3 regions of the Streptomyces sp. WAC03905 genome follow, and region 1 is predicted to be linked to each of the others. Evidence: riboswitches for the same ligand, from Rfam matches in the RefSeq annotation. Region 1 holds a riboswitch; each other region holds the start of a gene.
The links. A riboswitch is a leader RNA that binds a small molecule or an ion and turns the genes downstream of it on or off. The one in region 1 is predicted to bind cyclic di-AMP.
Positions count from the first base shown of each region.

Region 2: it holds a riboswitch for cyclic di-AMP, as region 1 does, so the genes downstream of both, AC2RP6_RS24045 (transglycosylase family protein) here and AC2RP6_RS12185 (M23 family metallopeptidase) in region 1, are expected to answer to the same signal.
Region 3: it holds a riboswitch for cyclic di-AMP, as region 1 does, so the genes downstream of both, AC2RP6_RS08945 (M23 family metallopeptidase) here and AC2RP6_RS12185 (M23 family metallopeptidase) in region 1, are expected to answer to the same signal.

Region 1 covers NZ_JBXYDZ010000003.1:2,176,406-2,181,432, reverse strand. Annotated here, with positions in the region: gene AC2RP6_RS12195 (M16 family metallopeptidase) at 1-1,288, shown strand, start outside; gene AC2RP6_RS12190 (M16 family metallopeptidase) at 1,309-2,676, shown strand; cyclic di-AMP (ydaO/yuaA leader) riboswitch at 2,891-3,049, shown strand; gene AC2RP6_RS12185 (M23 family metallopeptidase) at 3,063-3,863, shown strand; gene AC2RP6_RS12180 (GntR family transcriptional regulator) at 4,068-4,742, shown strand.
Region 2 covers NZ_JBXYDZ010000003.1:4,763,008-4,768,034, forward strand. Annotated here, with positions in the region: gene AC2RP6_RS24035 (cytochrome P450 family protein) at 1-861, shown strand, start outside; gene AC2RP6_RS24040 (transglycosylase family protein) at 932-1,999, shown strand; cyclic di-AMP (ydaO/yuaA leader) riboswitch at 2,280-2,450, shown strand; gene AC2RP6_RS24045 (transglycosylase family protein) at 2,454-3,158, shown strand; gene eno (phosphopyruvate hydratase) at 3,437-4,717, shown strand; gene AC2RP6_RS24055 (FtsB family cell division protein) at 4,807-5,027, shown strand, end outside.
Region 3 covers NZ_JBXYDZ010000003.1:1,383,967-1,388,993, reverse strand. Annotated here, with positions in the region: gene hpnH (adenosyl-hopene transferase HpnH) at 1-321, shown strand, start outside; gene AC2RP6_RS08955 (aspartate aminotransferase family protein) at 318-1,724, shown strand; gene AC2RP6_RS08950 (tyrosine-protein phosphatase) at 1,753-2,544, opposite strand; cyclic di-AMP (ydaO/yuaA leader) riboswitch at 2,856-3,033, shown strand; gene AC2RP6_RS08945 (M23 family metallopeptidase) at 3,038-4,018, shown strand; gene AC2RP6_RS08940 (SGNH/GDSL hydrolase family protein) at 4,182-4,967, shown strand.

The DNA.
Region 1 (5,027 bases):
CCTGCGCGTGGTGCTGTCCGAGGACCACCTGACCCCGGTCGCCGCGGTCTGCCTCTGGTACGACGTCGGCTCGCGCCACGAAGTCAAGGGGCGTACCGGCCTGGCTCACCTCTTCGAGCACCTGATGTTCCAGGGTTCGGCGAGCGTACCGGGCAACGGACACTTCGAGCTGGTCCAGGGTGCCGGCGGCTCCCTCAACGGCACCACCAGCTTCGAGCGCACCAACTACTTCGAGACGATGCCGACCCACCAGCTGGAGCTCGCGCTGTGGCTGGAGGCGGACCGGATGGGTTCGCTGCTGGCCGCCCTGGACGAGGAGTCCATGGAGAACCAGCGCGACGTCGTCAAGAACGAGCGCCGCCAGCGCTACGACAACGTCCCGTACGGCACCGCCTTCGAGCGGCTGACGGCCCTGGCGTACCCCGAGGGCCACCCGTACCACCACACCCCGATCGGCTCCATGGCCGATCTGGACGCCGCGTCCCTGGAGGACGCGCGCACCTTCTTCCGTACGTACTACGCGCCCAACAACGCGGTGCTGTCGGTCGTGGGTGACATCGACCCCGAGCAGACGCTCGCCTGGATCGAGAAGTACTTCGGCACCATCCCCTCGCACGACGGCAAGCAGCCGCCCCGCGACGGCTCGCTGCCCGACATCATCGGCGAGCAGCTGCGCGAGGAGATCGTCGAGGACGTCCCGGCCCGCGCGCTGATGGCCGCCTACCGGCTGCCGCACGACGGCACCCGCGAGTGCGACGCCGCCGACGTGGCGCTGACCATCCTGGGCGGCGGCGAGTCCTCGCTGCTGCACAACCGCCTGGTACGCCGCGACCAGACCGCCGTCGCCGCGGGCTTCGGCGTGCTGCGCCTGGCCGGCGCGCCGTCGCTCGGCTGGCTGGACGTCAAGACCTCCAGCGGGGTCGAGATCCCCGCCATCGAGGCGGCCGTCGACGAGGAGCTCGCGCGGTTCGCCGCCGAGGGCCCCACCGCCGAGGAGATGGAGCGCGCCCAGGCCCAGCTGGAACGCGAATGGCTGGACCGGCTGAGCACGGTGGCCGGCCGCGCCGACGAACTGTGCCGGTACGCGGTGCTGTTCGGCGACCCGCAGCTGGCCCTCACCGCCGTCCGGCGCGTGCTCGACGTCACCGCCGAGGAGGTGCAGGCCGTGGCCGCGGCCCGACTGCGACCGGACAACCGCGTGGTGCTCGTCTACGAGCCCCTCGCGGCCGAGGCCGCAGAGGGCGAAGAGAACGCCGACAGCGACGAGAACGAAGGGGCGGAGCAGTGAGCGACACCGCAGCCGTCACGATGACCTTCCACCCGCGCCCGCAGGCCGGCGAGCCGCAGCCGTGGGCCTTTCCGGCCCCCGAGCGCGCGACGCTGCCCAACGGGCTGACCCTGCTGCGCTGCCACCGGCCGGGCCAGCAGGTCGTCGCGGTCGAGATGAACCTCACCGCGCCCCTCGACGCCGAGCCCGAGGGCCTGGACGGCGTGGCGACCATCATGGCGCGCGCCCTGTCGGAGGGCACCGACAAGCACTCCGCCGAGGAGTTCGCGGCCGAACTGGAGCGCTGCGGAGCCACCCTCGACGCCCACGCCGACCACCCGGGCCTGCGGGTCTCCCTGGAGGTGCCCGCCTCCCGGCTGGCCAAGGCGCTGGGCCTGCTCGCCGAGGCACTGCGCGCGCCGGCCTTCGCCGACGCCGAGGTGGACCGGCTGGTGCGCAACCGGCTCGACGAGATCCCGCACGAGCTGGCCAACCCTCAGCGCCGCGCCGCCAAGCAGCTCTCCAAGGAGCTCTTCCCGGCGTCCCTGCGGATGTCCCGGCCGCGCCAGGGCACCGAGGAGACGGTCGCCCGGATCGACTCCGCGGCCGTGCGCGCCTTCTACGAGGCCCACGTGCGGCCCGCCACCGCCACCGCGGTGGTCGTCGGCGACCTGACCGGCATCGACCTGGACGCCGTACTGGCCGACACCCTGGGCGCCTGGACCGGTGACACCGCCGAGGCGCGCCCCGTGCCGCCGGTGACCGCGGACGACACCGGCCGCGTGGTCATCGTCGACCGGCCGGGCGCGGTCCAGACGCAGCTGCTGATCGGGCGCATCGGGCCGGACCGCCACGACCGCGTCTGGGCGGCCCAGGTGCTGGGTACGTACTGCCTGGGCGGCACCCTCACCTCCCGCCTGGACAAGGTGCTGCGCGAGGAGAAGGGGTACACCTACGGCGTGCGCGCCTTCGGGCAGGTGCTGCGCTCCACCGCCGACGGCAAGGGCGCCTCCATGCTCGCCATCAGCGGCTCGGTGGACACCCCCAACACCGGCCCGGCGCTGGAGGACCTCTGGAAGGTGCTGCGCACCCTCGCGGAGGACGGTCTGACCGACGCCGAGCGCGACGTGGCCGTGCAGAACCTGGTGGGCGTGGCCCCGCTGAAGTTCGAGACGGCCGCCTCGGTCGCGGGCACCCTGGCCGACCAGGTCGAGCAGGAGCTGCCGGACGACTACCAGGCGCAGCTGTACGCGCAGTTGGCCGAAACCGGGACGGTGGAGGCCACCACGGCCGTCGTACAGGCCTTCCCGGCGGACCGCCTGGTCACGATCCTGGTGGGCGACGCCGCGGTGATCGAGGAGCCCGTGCGGGCCCTCGGGATCGGTGACGTCGCGGTCGTCACCAACTGACGTCGCGCAAGCCCGGATGACGGGCAACTGACGCACCTTTCAAGGGGTTCCGGCGGCTTTCCGCCGGAACCCCTTTTGTCCGTTTAGTGGCGAGGTTGCTCGTATGGGATGTGGCGTACGCAACAAAAAGGCGCGTCTGTTTGGCGATTGACTGATGATCCGCCTAGCGTCATGCGTGCTGTCCGTCAGTTGTGCCCGCCGCACCCGCGGCACCGGACAGCGATCGCCGAGTCCCCGTCAGGCGCGAGCCTGGGGAGCCGGGGACCCACATCAGTCCCTGGGGTGAATCGGACCCCCTCGCAAGAGGAGGCCCGTAGGAGACCTTCCTGCTCCGAACCCGTCAGCTAACCCGGTAGGCGAGAAGGAAGGAAAGGATCAAACCCTTCATGGCGTTTGGCAGTCGTCCCGCTGGTACCGGCAAGCACCGTGGTTCCAGCCGCCTGAGCAAGAAGACCGCCGGCTACGCCGGTATCGCCGCGATCGCCACCACGGGCGTGGTCGGCTCCCTCGCCGCCCCGGCCTTCGCCGCGGACAACCACAGCAGCTCCGCCCCGGAGAACGGGCTGGGTGCCGTCGTCGTCGCCGAGGACCTGGCGGGCGACATCGAGGACCAGGCCGAGGCCCAGCAGCGTGCCGCCGAGCACGCCGCGGCCAAGGCCCAGGCCGAGGCCGACGCCAAGCAGAAGGCCGCCGAGGCCAAGCGCCTCGCCGAGGCCAAGGCGAAGGCGGAGCGCGAGGCCGCCGAGCGCGCCGCCCGCGAGGAGGAGCGCAAGCGCCTCAACACCTTCGTCTCCCCGCTCGACGACTCCTACGTCAGCACGCAGTACAAGGCGGGCGGCGGCATGTGGTCCTCCGGCAGCCACACCGGCATCGACTTCCACGCCGCCTCCGGCACCTCGGTCCACGCGGTGGGCTTCGGTACCGTCGTCGAGGCCGGCTGGGGCGGCGCGTACGGCAACAACGTCGTCATCAAGCACAACGACGGCACGTTCACGCAGTACGGCCACATGTCCTCGCTGAACGTCTCCGTCGGCCAGCAGGTCACCCCGGGCCAGCAGATCGGCCTGTCGGGCTCCACCGGCAACTCCAGCGGCCCGCACCTGCACTTCGAGGCCCGCACCGGCTCGCAGTACGGCTCGGACATCGACCCGATCTCGTACCTGCGCTCGCACGGCGTCAGCCTCTGACCCGTCCGCGGCTCACCGAGCACCGCGCACCCGCTTCACGAAGACCCCGCCTCCCGAGCCGGGGTCTTCGTGTTTTCGCCTTCCTCTGCAATGTTTCGGATTTACGTCCGCTCTCGAAATATTGCTGTGCTGCAATGGAGTCTCCGTGCGCGCGTGACGCGCGTGCACGAGGGCTGGCGGTCGGAAACAGGCGGAGGTTCGGTCTTGCGTATTCCTGCCCACGCGGTATGCACGGCAATTCGCGACGACATCGTCTCCGGAGTGTTCGAGCCGGGCGGCCGGCTCACCGAGGAGGTCCTGGCCCGCCGGTACGGCGTCTCGCGGGTGCCGGTGCGCGAGGCCCTGCGCACCCTGGAGTCCGAAGGCTTCGTGACCACGCGCCGCCACGCCGGGGCCGCGGTGGCCGAGCCGACCCCGCAGGAGGCGGCGGACCTGCTGGAGCTGCGGATGCTGCTGGAGCCGCTGGCGGCGTCCCGGGCCGCCAGGCGCCGCACCGACGCGCACCTCAAGGTGCTGCGGGGGCTGGTCAGGCTGGGTCAGGAGCGGGCCCGGCGAGGCCAGGGCGAGGACCTGCGGGCCCTCGGGGCCTGGTTCCACGAGACGCTCGCGCAGGCGTCCGGCAGCCCCGGGCTGATCGCGCTGCTCACCCAGATGCGGCACAAGGTGGCGTGGATGTTCGTGGTGGAGGCACCGGCCCGGCCCGCGGAGTCCTGGGCGGAGCACGGCGCGATCGTCGACGCCGTGGCGCGCGGCGACGCCGAGCGGGCGCGGAACCTGGCCGTGGTCCACGCCGATCGCGCGGCCGCCGCGCACCGGTTGCGGCGGTGGCCGGTGAGCACTTCGCAACCTGCCGTAAACATGTCGGGCGGTCGGCATTAACAGGAGCCGTATACGAAGGGTGGAATCGCGAGAATTCCGGGGCGCGACGATTCGCCGCGCCGAATTCACGCGCAGCGCCCGGAAACGATGCGCGGCGCCGTCGGGATCGCCGGCCGCATGCATTCCGTGAACTCCGGCCGATTGCGCACGTGCGTGACTGCGCACTTGGCCGATTGCGCGCTTGCGTCCGAGCCGCGCCCGCTCCCGGGTCTGCGCGCACACGCCGGAGCCGCGGCCCTCTCGTGAGGACCGCGGCTCCGGCGGACGTGTCCGGGTGAACCCGAA
Region 2 (5,027 bases), 2.6 Mb from region 1:
GCGGACCTCATCCACGAGTTCGCGTTCCCGCTCCCCATCTACGCCATCTGCGAGATGCTCGGCGTACCGCGTGAGGACCAGGACGACTTCCGCGACTGGGCCGGGATGATGATCCGCCACGGCGGCGGTCCGCGGGGCGGGGTCGCCCGGTCGGTGAAGCAGATGCGCACCTACCTCGGTGAGCTCATCCATCGCAAAAGGGATGATCTGGGCGACGACCTGATCTCCGACCTGATCCGCGCGAGCGACCACGGCGACCATCTGACGGAGGGCGAGGCCACCGCGATGGCCTTCATCCTGCTCTTCGCCGGCTTCGAGACGACCGTCAACCTCATCGGCAACGGCGTCCACTCCCTCTTCATGAACCCCGTCCAGCGCGAGCGCCTGCAGGCCTCCCTGGCCGCGGGGGAGAACGAGCTGCTGTCCACCGGTGTCGAGGAACTCCTGCGCTACGACGGCCCCGTGGAGCTGGCGACGTGGCGGTTCGCCACCGAGCCGCTGACCCTCGGCGGCGAGCGCGTCGAGACCGGCGACCCGGTCCTGGTCGTCCTCGCGGCCGCCGACCGGGACCCCGAGCGGTTCGCCGACCCGGACACCCTCGACCTCTCCAGGACCGACAACCAGCACCTCGGATACGGGCACGGCATCCACTACTGCCTGGGCGCACCGCTGGCCCGGCTCGAAGGACAGACCGCGCTCGCGACCCTGCTGACGCGCCTGCCTGACCTGGAACTCGCCGTTCCGCCCCAAGAGCTGCGCTGGCGTGGGGGGTTGATCATGCGAGGGCTTCGTACTCTTCCCGTTCGCTTCACGGTTCAAAACACTTGCGCGGGATCTGATGAAAAGTCAGATCCTGCTTGAACTTGTGACAATCGTTCGAAGGCCGCTAGGTTCTGCCGTTACCCCGCTGTTATGCGAAAGGTGATCCCTCATGCTCTCCGGGAACGGCCGTCACAGACGCCCCCGCCAGGTCCCCGCGCTGGTCGTCACAGCCGGAGTCACTGGCTCTGCGCTGGCCATGCCGCTGCTCGCCGCCACCAGCGCCACCGCTGCCGAAACCACCACCTGGGACAAGGTGGCCGAGTGCGAGAGCGGCGGCTCGTGGAGCGCCAACTTCGGCAGTGGCGCCTACGGCGGCCTCCAGTTCACCCAGGAGCAGTGGCAGAACGCCGGCGGTCTGGACTTCGCGGAGCGGGCCGACCTCGCGAGCCGCTCGCAGCAGATAGCGGTGGCCGAGCGCGTGCTGGCCTCGCAGGGGCCGCAGGCCTGGCCGCTGTGCGCGGCCTCCGCCGGGCTCGACCAGCAGGGTCCGGCCGCGGTCGTCGACCCCGGTCTGCCCGGCAGCCCCACCGCGGTGGGCCCCGCCCCGTCCCGGCCGGACGACGCGGTTCCGTCCACCAAGGGCGGCAAGCCGGCGACCGACTTCGGGCTGTCGACCGAGGAGACCCCGAGCCCCTCGGGCACCCCCTTCCTGATCCCCGACGCGCCGTCCCTCGGGCTGCCCGTCATGCCCGCGCCCGACGTCCCGACGACGCCTCCGGCCGACCCGGGCACCCCGGTCGTCCCGACCGACCCGACGACCCCGCCGGTCGGCCCCACCGACCCGACGGCCCCGGTCCTCCCGTCGGACCCGGCCGACCCGACGGCTCCGACGACGCCCACGACCCCGCCGGTCACCCCGAGCCCGTCCCCGTCCGACCCGACCGCCCCCGTGGCACCGACGACCCCGGCGACCCCGGAGACCCCGGAGGCCCCGGGCGCCACACCCGTCGAGGGCAACGGCAAGCACCGCGGTGCGCCCTCCCCCGAGGAGAGCGCCCCGTCTGACGCCGTGTCGGACCCCGTCTACACGGTGCAGGCGGGCGACAGCCTGGCGACCATCGCGGTTGCCAAGGGCGTGAAGGGCGGCTGGAGCGGCCTCTATGCGGCCAACGAGCAGGTCATCGGTGAGGACGCCGACCTGATCAAGCCCGGGCAGAACCTGGATCTAACCACGTAATAAGGACAGTTGGTTCGCCCGGAAAGACCTTGATTGTCTGTTTTCGGCAAGTGAGACATGTGTCTCTTCCGGTCAACTGGCGTGTCCCGCCCGGGGGCTTCCGCAAACCCCGGTCTCACCTGCGCAAACACCCCTGCGGAGAGCGCAAGTAGGGGCCCTTTCTCCCCGATGTTCCTCGTTGAACATCGGGGAGAGCTGTGTCTACCTTCTGAATCGCTCGCCACCGCGAGCTCCTTCGACCGCATCGCCGAGTCCTGCCGGCGGACGGGGGGAACAGTCGTCGCGTAAAGCGCCGAAGGCAGGAGCGGGGGACCCAAGGTAGGTGCCGCGAGCGGCCGTTGAGAGACGGTCGTGCAGCGGCTTGGGGTTAAGCGGTGCGCTAGGTCGCACCGCCGGGCACTCACGGGCCCGAACCCGACAGCTCACCTCGTAGGCGTCGGTGAGGAGAAACCTCATGCTGCTTTCCGGCAAGGGCAAGCACCGTCGCGGCTCCAAGGCCGTCCGCATCGTCACGCTCGCAGGTGTCGCCGGTGTGGCCGTCGCCGCCCCCCTGATGACCGCGGGCGCCGCCAGTGCCGCCACCGCGTCCGAGTGGGACAAGGTCGCGCAGTGCGAGTCCGGTGGCAACTGGGCCATCAACACGGGCAACGGCTACTACGGCGGCCTGCAGTTCTCGTCCTCCACGTGGGCGTCGTTCGGCGGCAAGTCGTACGCCGCGCAGGCCAACCAGGCCTCGAAGGCGCAGCAGATAGCCGTGGCCGAGAAGGTCCTGAAGAAGCAGGGCAAGGGCGCCTGGCCGCACTGCGGCAAGGGCCTGTCGAACTCCTCGTACACCGGCGGCTCCTCCGAGACCCCGGCTTCCACGAAGCCGAAGGCCGAGCCGAAGAAGACCGAGACCAAGAAGACCGAGACCAAGGCCGCGCCGAAGAAGGAGACCAAGCGCGCCGAGGCCCCGGTCACCCGCTCCGAGCGCACCGAGGCCCCGGCCGCGCCGAAGACCGGCAACGGCTCGTACGAGGTGAAGGCCGGCGACACCCTGGGCACCATCGCCGAGGCCAACGGCGTCAAGGGCGGCTGGCAGCAGCTGTTCGAGCTGAACAAGGACATCGTCTCGGACGCCGACCTGATCTTCCCGGGTCAGAAGCTGAAGCTCAGCTGACCGCTGCGGCAATAGCCGCAAAAGCGTACGCAACGCGCAGAATTCCCACCGCCCGGCGCCCTTCCCCCCACGCGCCGGGCGGCGGTGTGTGCGGCAGCGGAACCCCCGTCACCCGGGGTCCTATGTCCGGGAAGAGGGGTATTCGGGCCCTTTTTCGTCCCAGGACCCGGGCGGTCGGCAGGGCGAGTGCCCGGATCCGGTTAGGCTCTAGTCGGCCAGGCCATCCCACGGCCTGACGCCACCGCACACCCAGCGTCACATCCCAGAAGGAGATGCTCGTGCCGTCCATCGACGTCGTCGTAGCCCGGGAAATCCTGGACTCCCGAGGCAACCCCACGGTCGAGGTCGAGGTGGGCCTCGACGACGGCAGCACCGGCCGTGCTGCCGTTCCGTCCGGCGCCTCCACCGGTGCCTTCGAGGCCATCGAGCTCCGTGACGGTGACCCCAACCGTTACATGGGCAAGGGTGTCGAGAAGGCCGTCCTCGCCGTCATCGAGCAGATCGGCCCGGAGCTCGTCGGCTACGACGCCACCGAGCAGCGCCTGATCGACCAGGCCATGTTCGACCTGGACGCCACCGACAACAAGGGCTCGCTCGGCGCCAACGCCATCCTCGGCGTCTCCCTCGCCGTTGCGCACGCCGCGTCCGAGGCCTCCGACCTCCCCCTCTTCCGCTACCTCGGCGGTCCGAACGCGCACCTGCTGCCCGTTCCGATGATGAACATCCTCAACGGTGGGTCGCACGCCGACTCCAACGTCGACATCCAGGAGTTCATGATCGCCCCGATCGGCGCGGAGTCCTTCTCCGAGGCGCTGCGCTGGGGTGCCGAGGTCTACCACACCCTCAAGAAGGTCCTGCACACCAAGGGCCTGTCCACCGGTCTCGGTGACGAGGGCGGCTTCGCCCCGAACCTGGAGTCCAACCGCGCCGCGCTCGACCTCATCATCGAGGCCATCAAGCAGGCCGGCTACACCCCGGGCACGGACATCGCGCTCGCGCTCGACGTCGCCGCGTCCGAGTTCTACAAGGACGGCCAGTACGAGTTCGAGGGCAAGTCCCGCTCGGCCGCCGAGATGACGGACTACTACGCCGAGCTCGTCGAGGCGTACCCGCTGGTCTCCATCGAGGACCCGCTGTTCGAGGACGACTGGGACGGCTGGAAGACCATCACCGACCGCCTCGGCTCCAAGGTCCAGATCGTCGGTGACGACCTGTTCGTCACCAACCCGGAGCGCCTGGCCCGCGGCATCGAGGAGGGCTCCGCGAACGCCCTGCTCGTGAAGGTGAACCAGATCGGTTCGCTGACCGAGACCCTCGACGCCGTCGAGATGGCCCAGCGCAACGGCTTCAAGTGCATGATGTCGCACCGCTCCGGCGAGACCGAGGACGTCACCATCGCCGACCTCGCCGTCGCCGTGAACTGCGGTCAGATCAAGACCGGCGCCCCGGCCCGCTCGGACCGCGTCGCCAAGTACAACCAGCTGCTGCGCATCGAGGAGATCCTCGACGACGCCGCGGTGTACGCGGGCCGCAGCGCCTTCCCGCGCTTCAAGGGCTAATCACGCTCTGCCTCCGTACGTCCCCGCACTCGGTCCCGTACCGTGTGCGGGGACGTATTGCGTAGTGCGTACCTAGGGGAGGCGGACCAATGGCCGGGAACCGGGATCGGTTCTCCACCTTCTCCACGGCCACGCGGCTCAAGCAGCTCGGTGAGCGGACCGCGGCCCACGTCTACCGCTCGCAGTCGCGCCGGCAGGTGCGCCGCAGCCGCCTCACCGGCAGGGCCGCGCTCCTGGTGCTCGTCCTCTGTACGCTGGTGGTCGCCCTCGCGTATCCGATGCGCCAGTACGTGTCCCAGCGCTCGGAGAT
Region 3 (5,027 bases), 790 kb from region 1:
AACCACTCCCCGCTCTTCCTGGACTTCCTGGAAGGGAAGGCCGATTTCCCCTGCACGGCCTGGGCCATTCCGAATTACTCCCTCTTCGGCTGGCAGCGCCCCTGCTACCTGATGAGCGACGGCTACGTGCCCACGTACCGGGAACTCGTAGAGGGCACCGACTGGAACAAGTACGGCCGCGGAAAGGACCCGCGCTGCGCGAACTGCATGGCGCACTGCGGCTACGAGCCGACCGCCGTCCTCGCCACCATGGGATCCCTCAAGGAATCCCTGCGGGCCGCCCGGGAGACGGTCGGAGGCAACCGGGACAGGTCGGCATGAGTCCGGCGGACCAGGGGCGGGGCGCCGGGTTCGACCTCGGCGCCCTGCTCGCCGCGCGCGGGGCGGAGCGCTACGAGCTGCATGCCCGCCACCTCAACCACCAACTGCCCCGGATGCTGCACACCATCGGCTTCGACAAGGTCTACGAGCGGGCCGAGGGGGCCCACTTCTGGGACGCCGACGGCAACGACTACCTCGACATGCTGGCCGGATTCGGGGTGATGGGCCTGGGCCGCCACCACCCGGTCGTCCGCAAGGCCCTGCACGACGTCCTGGACGCCCAGCTGGCCGACCTCACCCGCTTCGACTGCCAGCCGCTGCCCGGACTGCTGGCGGAGAAGCTCCTTTCGTACAGCCCGCACCTGGACCGGGTCTTCTTCGGCAACAGCGGCACCGAGGCGGTCGAGACCGCGCTGAAGTTCGCCCGTTACGCCACCGGGCGGCCCAGGATCCTCTACTGCGACCACGCCTTCCACGGGCTGACGACCGGCTCGCTCTCGGTCAACGGCGAGGGCGGGTTCCGGGACGGCTTCGGCCCCCTGCTGCCCGACACCGAGATCGCGCTGGGCGACCTGGCCGCCTTGGAGCGGGAGCTGAAGCGCGGCGACGTGGCGGCCCTCGTCGTCGAGCCGATCCAGGGCAAGGGGGTCCTCGCCGCCCCGCCCGGCTTCCTGCTCGCCGCTCAGGAGCTGCTGCACCGGCACAAGGCGCTGCTGATCGCGGACGAGGTGCAGACCGGACTGGGACGCACCGGCGACTTCTACGCGTACCAGCACGAGCCCGGCGTCGAGCCCGACCTGGTGTGCGTCGCCAAGGCGCTGTCGGGCGGCTACGTGCCGGTCGGCGCGACCCTGGGCAAGGACTGGATCTTCAAGAAGGTCTACTCGTCGATGGACCGGGTGCTCGTGCACTCGGCGAGCTTCGGGTCCAACGCGCAGGCGATGGCGGCCGGGCTCGCGGTGCTCTCCGTCATGGAGGACGAGGCGCTCGTCGCCCGAGCGCGGGCCACGGGCGACCTGCTGCGCGGACGGCTCGCCGCCCTGGTGGACGACTACGAGTTGCTCCACGAGGTGCGCGGGCGCGGGCTGATGATCGGCATCGAGTTCGGCCGCCCGTCCTCGCTGGGCCTGCGCAGCCGCTGGACGATGCTCCAGGCGGCCCGCAAGGGCCTCTTCGCGCAGATGGTCGTGGTGCCGCTGCTGCAGAAGCACCGCATCCTCACCCAGGTCTCCGGGGACCACCTGGAGGTGATCAAGCTGATTCCGCCGCTGGTGCTGGACGAGCGGGACGTCGACCGGTTCGTCGGTGCCTTCCGCGAGGTCATGGACGAGGCGCACGGGGGCTCGGGCCTGATGTGGGACTTCGGCAGGACGCTGGTGAAGCAGGCCGTCGCGGCGCGCTGACGGCCTGCGCCGCCCGCTGGCGGCGCGATCAGACCAGCAGCCGGTCGCGGAGCCGGTCGAGGGTCTCGGGGGTCAGCCCGAGGCCCTCCGCCAGGTAGCGGTCCACCCCGCCCCAGCCCTCGTCGATGGTGTCGAAGGCGGCGACCAGGTACTCGGCGCGGGCGTCGAAGAGCGGCGCGAGCAGCTCCATCACCTCGGGCGAGCGGGCCTCAGGGGACGCGGAGCTGCGGCGCACCCGGTAGCGGCGGTGGGGGGCGTTGGACTCCAGGTAGTCCGCCACGATCGCCTCGCGCTCGACGCCGACCGCGAGGAGGGTGACGGCGACGGACAGGCCCGCCCGGTCCTTGCCGGCCGCGCAGTGCAGGAGCGCGGGGACGCTGTCCTCGGCGATGGCGCGGACGACCCGGCCGTGCTCGGCCGTGCGCTCGCGGATGATCCGGCGGTAGGAGTCCGACATCCGGGCCGCCGCCCTGCCGTCGCCCAGGATCACGCGGAGCCGGTCCAGGTCGCCGTCACGGACCAGCCGCCAGAACTCCCGGCCGTCCGCCGGGTCCGAGAGCGGGATGTTGACGTTCCGTACGCCGGGCAGTTCGACGTCCGGGCCCTCCAGGGCGTGATCGGCGCCGTTGCGGAAGTCGAAGATGGTGTGGAGTCCGAGCGAGCCCAGGAACTCTGCATCGGTTTCGGTGGCATGTGCGAGATGTCCGCTTCGGAAGAGTCGTCCCGTCCCGACCGTTCGTCCATCAGAAGTCGGCAATCCGCCCACATCACGGAAATTGCGCACCCCGGTCAGCTCCGGCTCCTGTATCTGCTGGGTCAAGAGAACCCCTCCGCCTCTCGCGTGGCCACTGTCCGAATTGAGCTACTTGGCGCCAACTTGCCATCACCGGAGGCGAGATCGGGCACGTCCCCGTGAGCCAGATCATACGGTGACCGTGAGTGCCTGATCGCCCGGACCGAATGGCCCGGTGGGGACGGCTGTTGACGGAGCGGAATGGACGGAGGGTGACCGGAATTCCGGCGGCCCCTCATGCCTGTTAATCCGTCAGGGAATTCGCGGCTTGTTCGGCGTGCCCGCAAGGGATTACCTTCGCGATCGATCCGGGTGGACCGCCGAATCCTGCCGCCGCCCGGAAACCGCAACCGAACCATTTCGCGCGGCAGGAGCGGGGGAACCAGGTAGGCCGCCGTTCCGGAGATCTTTTCTCCGGAACGGCTCGGGGTGAAGCCGTTCATGTCCCGTACATGTACGGCCGGACATCTCCAGTCCGAACCCGACAGCTCACCTCGCAGGCGCCGGAGAGGAATCCGCCATGCCTGCAAAGGGTAAGCACCGCCGTCCCAAGTCCCTTTCCCTTCCCCGCGGATTCGCGGCCGCAGGCACCGGCGGAGCGGCCCTCGCCCTGCCGCTGCTCGGTGCCGCCGGCGCCCACGCGGCCGGCGCCCCGGCAGCGGCCCCCGCCGTCGCACCCGCGGTCGCCGCGCAGGCCCCCGCCGCACTCCGGGCCGCGCCCGCCGCTCCCGCGACCGCCGTGCAGGCCGCGCCGACCGTCTACACGGTCGTCCCCGGCGACTGCCTGTCCGAGATCGCCGCGGAGCGCAACCTCCCCGGCGGCTGGCAGCGGCTGTACGCCGAGAACCGCGAGGCGGTCGGCGCCGACCCGTCGCTGATCCACCCCGGCCTGAAGCTGACCCTCGGCGGCCGCGGCGAGGCCTCCCCGGCCGACGCCGTCCCCGCCCCGCGCACCGCCCCCGAGGCCGCCCCGCAGGCCGCCCCGAAGACGGCCCCGAAGGCGCAGAAGCCGGCCGGCCGGGCCGCCGCCCCGCAGGCGCCGCGGGAATCCGCCCCCCAGGCCCCGGCCGAGGCCCCCGCCGCGCGACCCGCCGGCTCCGGCTTCGTGGCCCCGGTCGGCGGCGGCATCTCCACCCAGTACAAGGTCGCCGGCGCCATGTGGTCCTCCGGCTACCACACCGGCGTCGACTTCATCGCCGCCATGGGCACCACCGTCAAGGCCGTCGGCGCGGGCACCGTCGTCTCCGCCGGCTGGAGCGGCGCGTACGGCAACGAGGTCGTCATCCGCCACGCGGACGGCAAGTACTCCCAGTACGCCCACCTCTCCCAGCTGTCCGTCTCCTCCGGGCAGAGCGTCACGGCCGGCCAGAGCATCGGCCTCTCCGGCTCCACGGGCAATTCGACCGGCCCGCACCTGCACTTCGAGATCCGCACGAGCCCCTCCTACGGCTCGGACATGGACCCGATCGCCTACCTCCGCTCGAAGGGCGCCAGCCTCTGACGGCACCGGCCGACGGAGCACCGACACGCGTGGGGCCGGGACCCGAGGGGGGTCCCGGCCCCACGTGTACTTATTCCTTATGCCCGGCGTGGTACAGATCACGGCCCGTCAACCCCTCATTACGTTGGCGTAGGTTGCTCGCGGGAGTGAAGGATGGGTTCTCGTGGCAGCGACGACGACGAAACTCAAGACCATCGGCTCGTACGCGGCGATCGGGGACAGCTTCACAGAGGGCGTGGGGGACCCGGGGCCGGGTGATTCTTTTCTCGGCTGGGCGGACCGGCTCGCCGTGCTCCTGGCCGATCAGCGCGACGAGCACGACTTCCGGTACGCGAACCTCGCGGTACGCGGGAAGCTCCTCGACCAGATCGTGGCGGACCAGGTACCGAGGGCCAAGGCCCTCGCCCCGGACCTGGTCACCTTCTGCGCGGGCGGCAACGACATCATCCGGCCCGGCAGCGACCCCGACGACGTGGCGGAACGGTTCGAGGCGGCCGTGGCCGACCTCACCGGGGCCGTCGGCCAGGTCATGATCACCACCGGCTTCGACACCCGGGGGGTGCCCGTACTCAAGCACCTGCGCGGCAAGGTCGCCACGTACAGCGCGCACGTGCGCGCCATCGCCGACCGCTACGACTGCCCGGTCCTCGACCTCTGGTCGCTGAGGTCCGTGCAGGACCGCCGCGCCTGGGACGCCGACCGGCTGCACCTGTCTCCCGAAGGTCACACCCGCGTCGCCCTGCGCGCCGCGCAGGTGCTCGGCCTGGAGGTCCCCGCCGACCCCGACCAGCCGTGGCCGCTGTTGCGCCCGCGCGGCTCGGTGGACGTGACCCGCGACAACATCCAGTGGGCCCGCGAGTACCTGGTGCCGTGGATCGGCCGCCGACTGCGCGGCGAGTCCTCCGGCGATCACGTCGAGGCGAAGCGGCCGGACCTCCTGCCGCTGTAGGGGGCCGGGCGCACGAGGGGGCGGAGCGGCAGGCGGAATCCTTCGGGGCCGGTGTGCGTT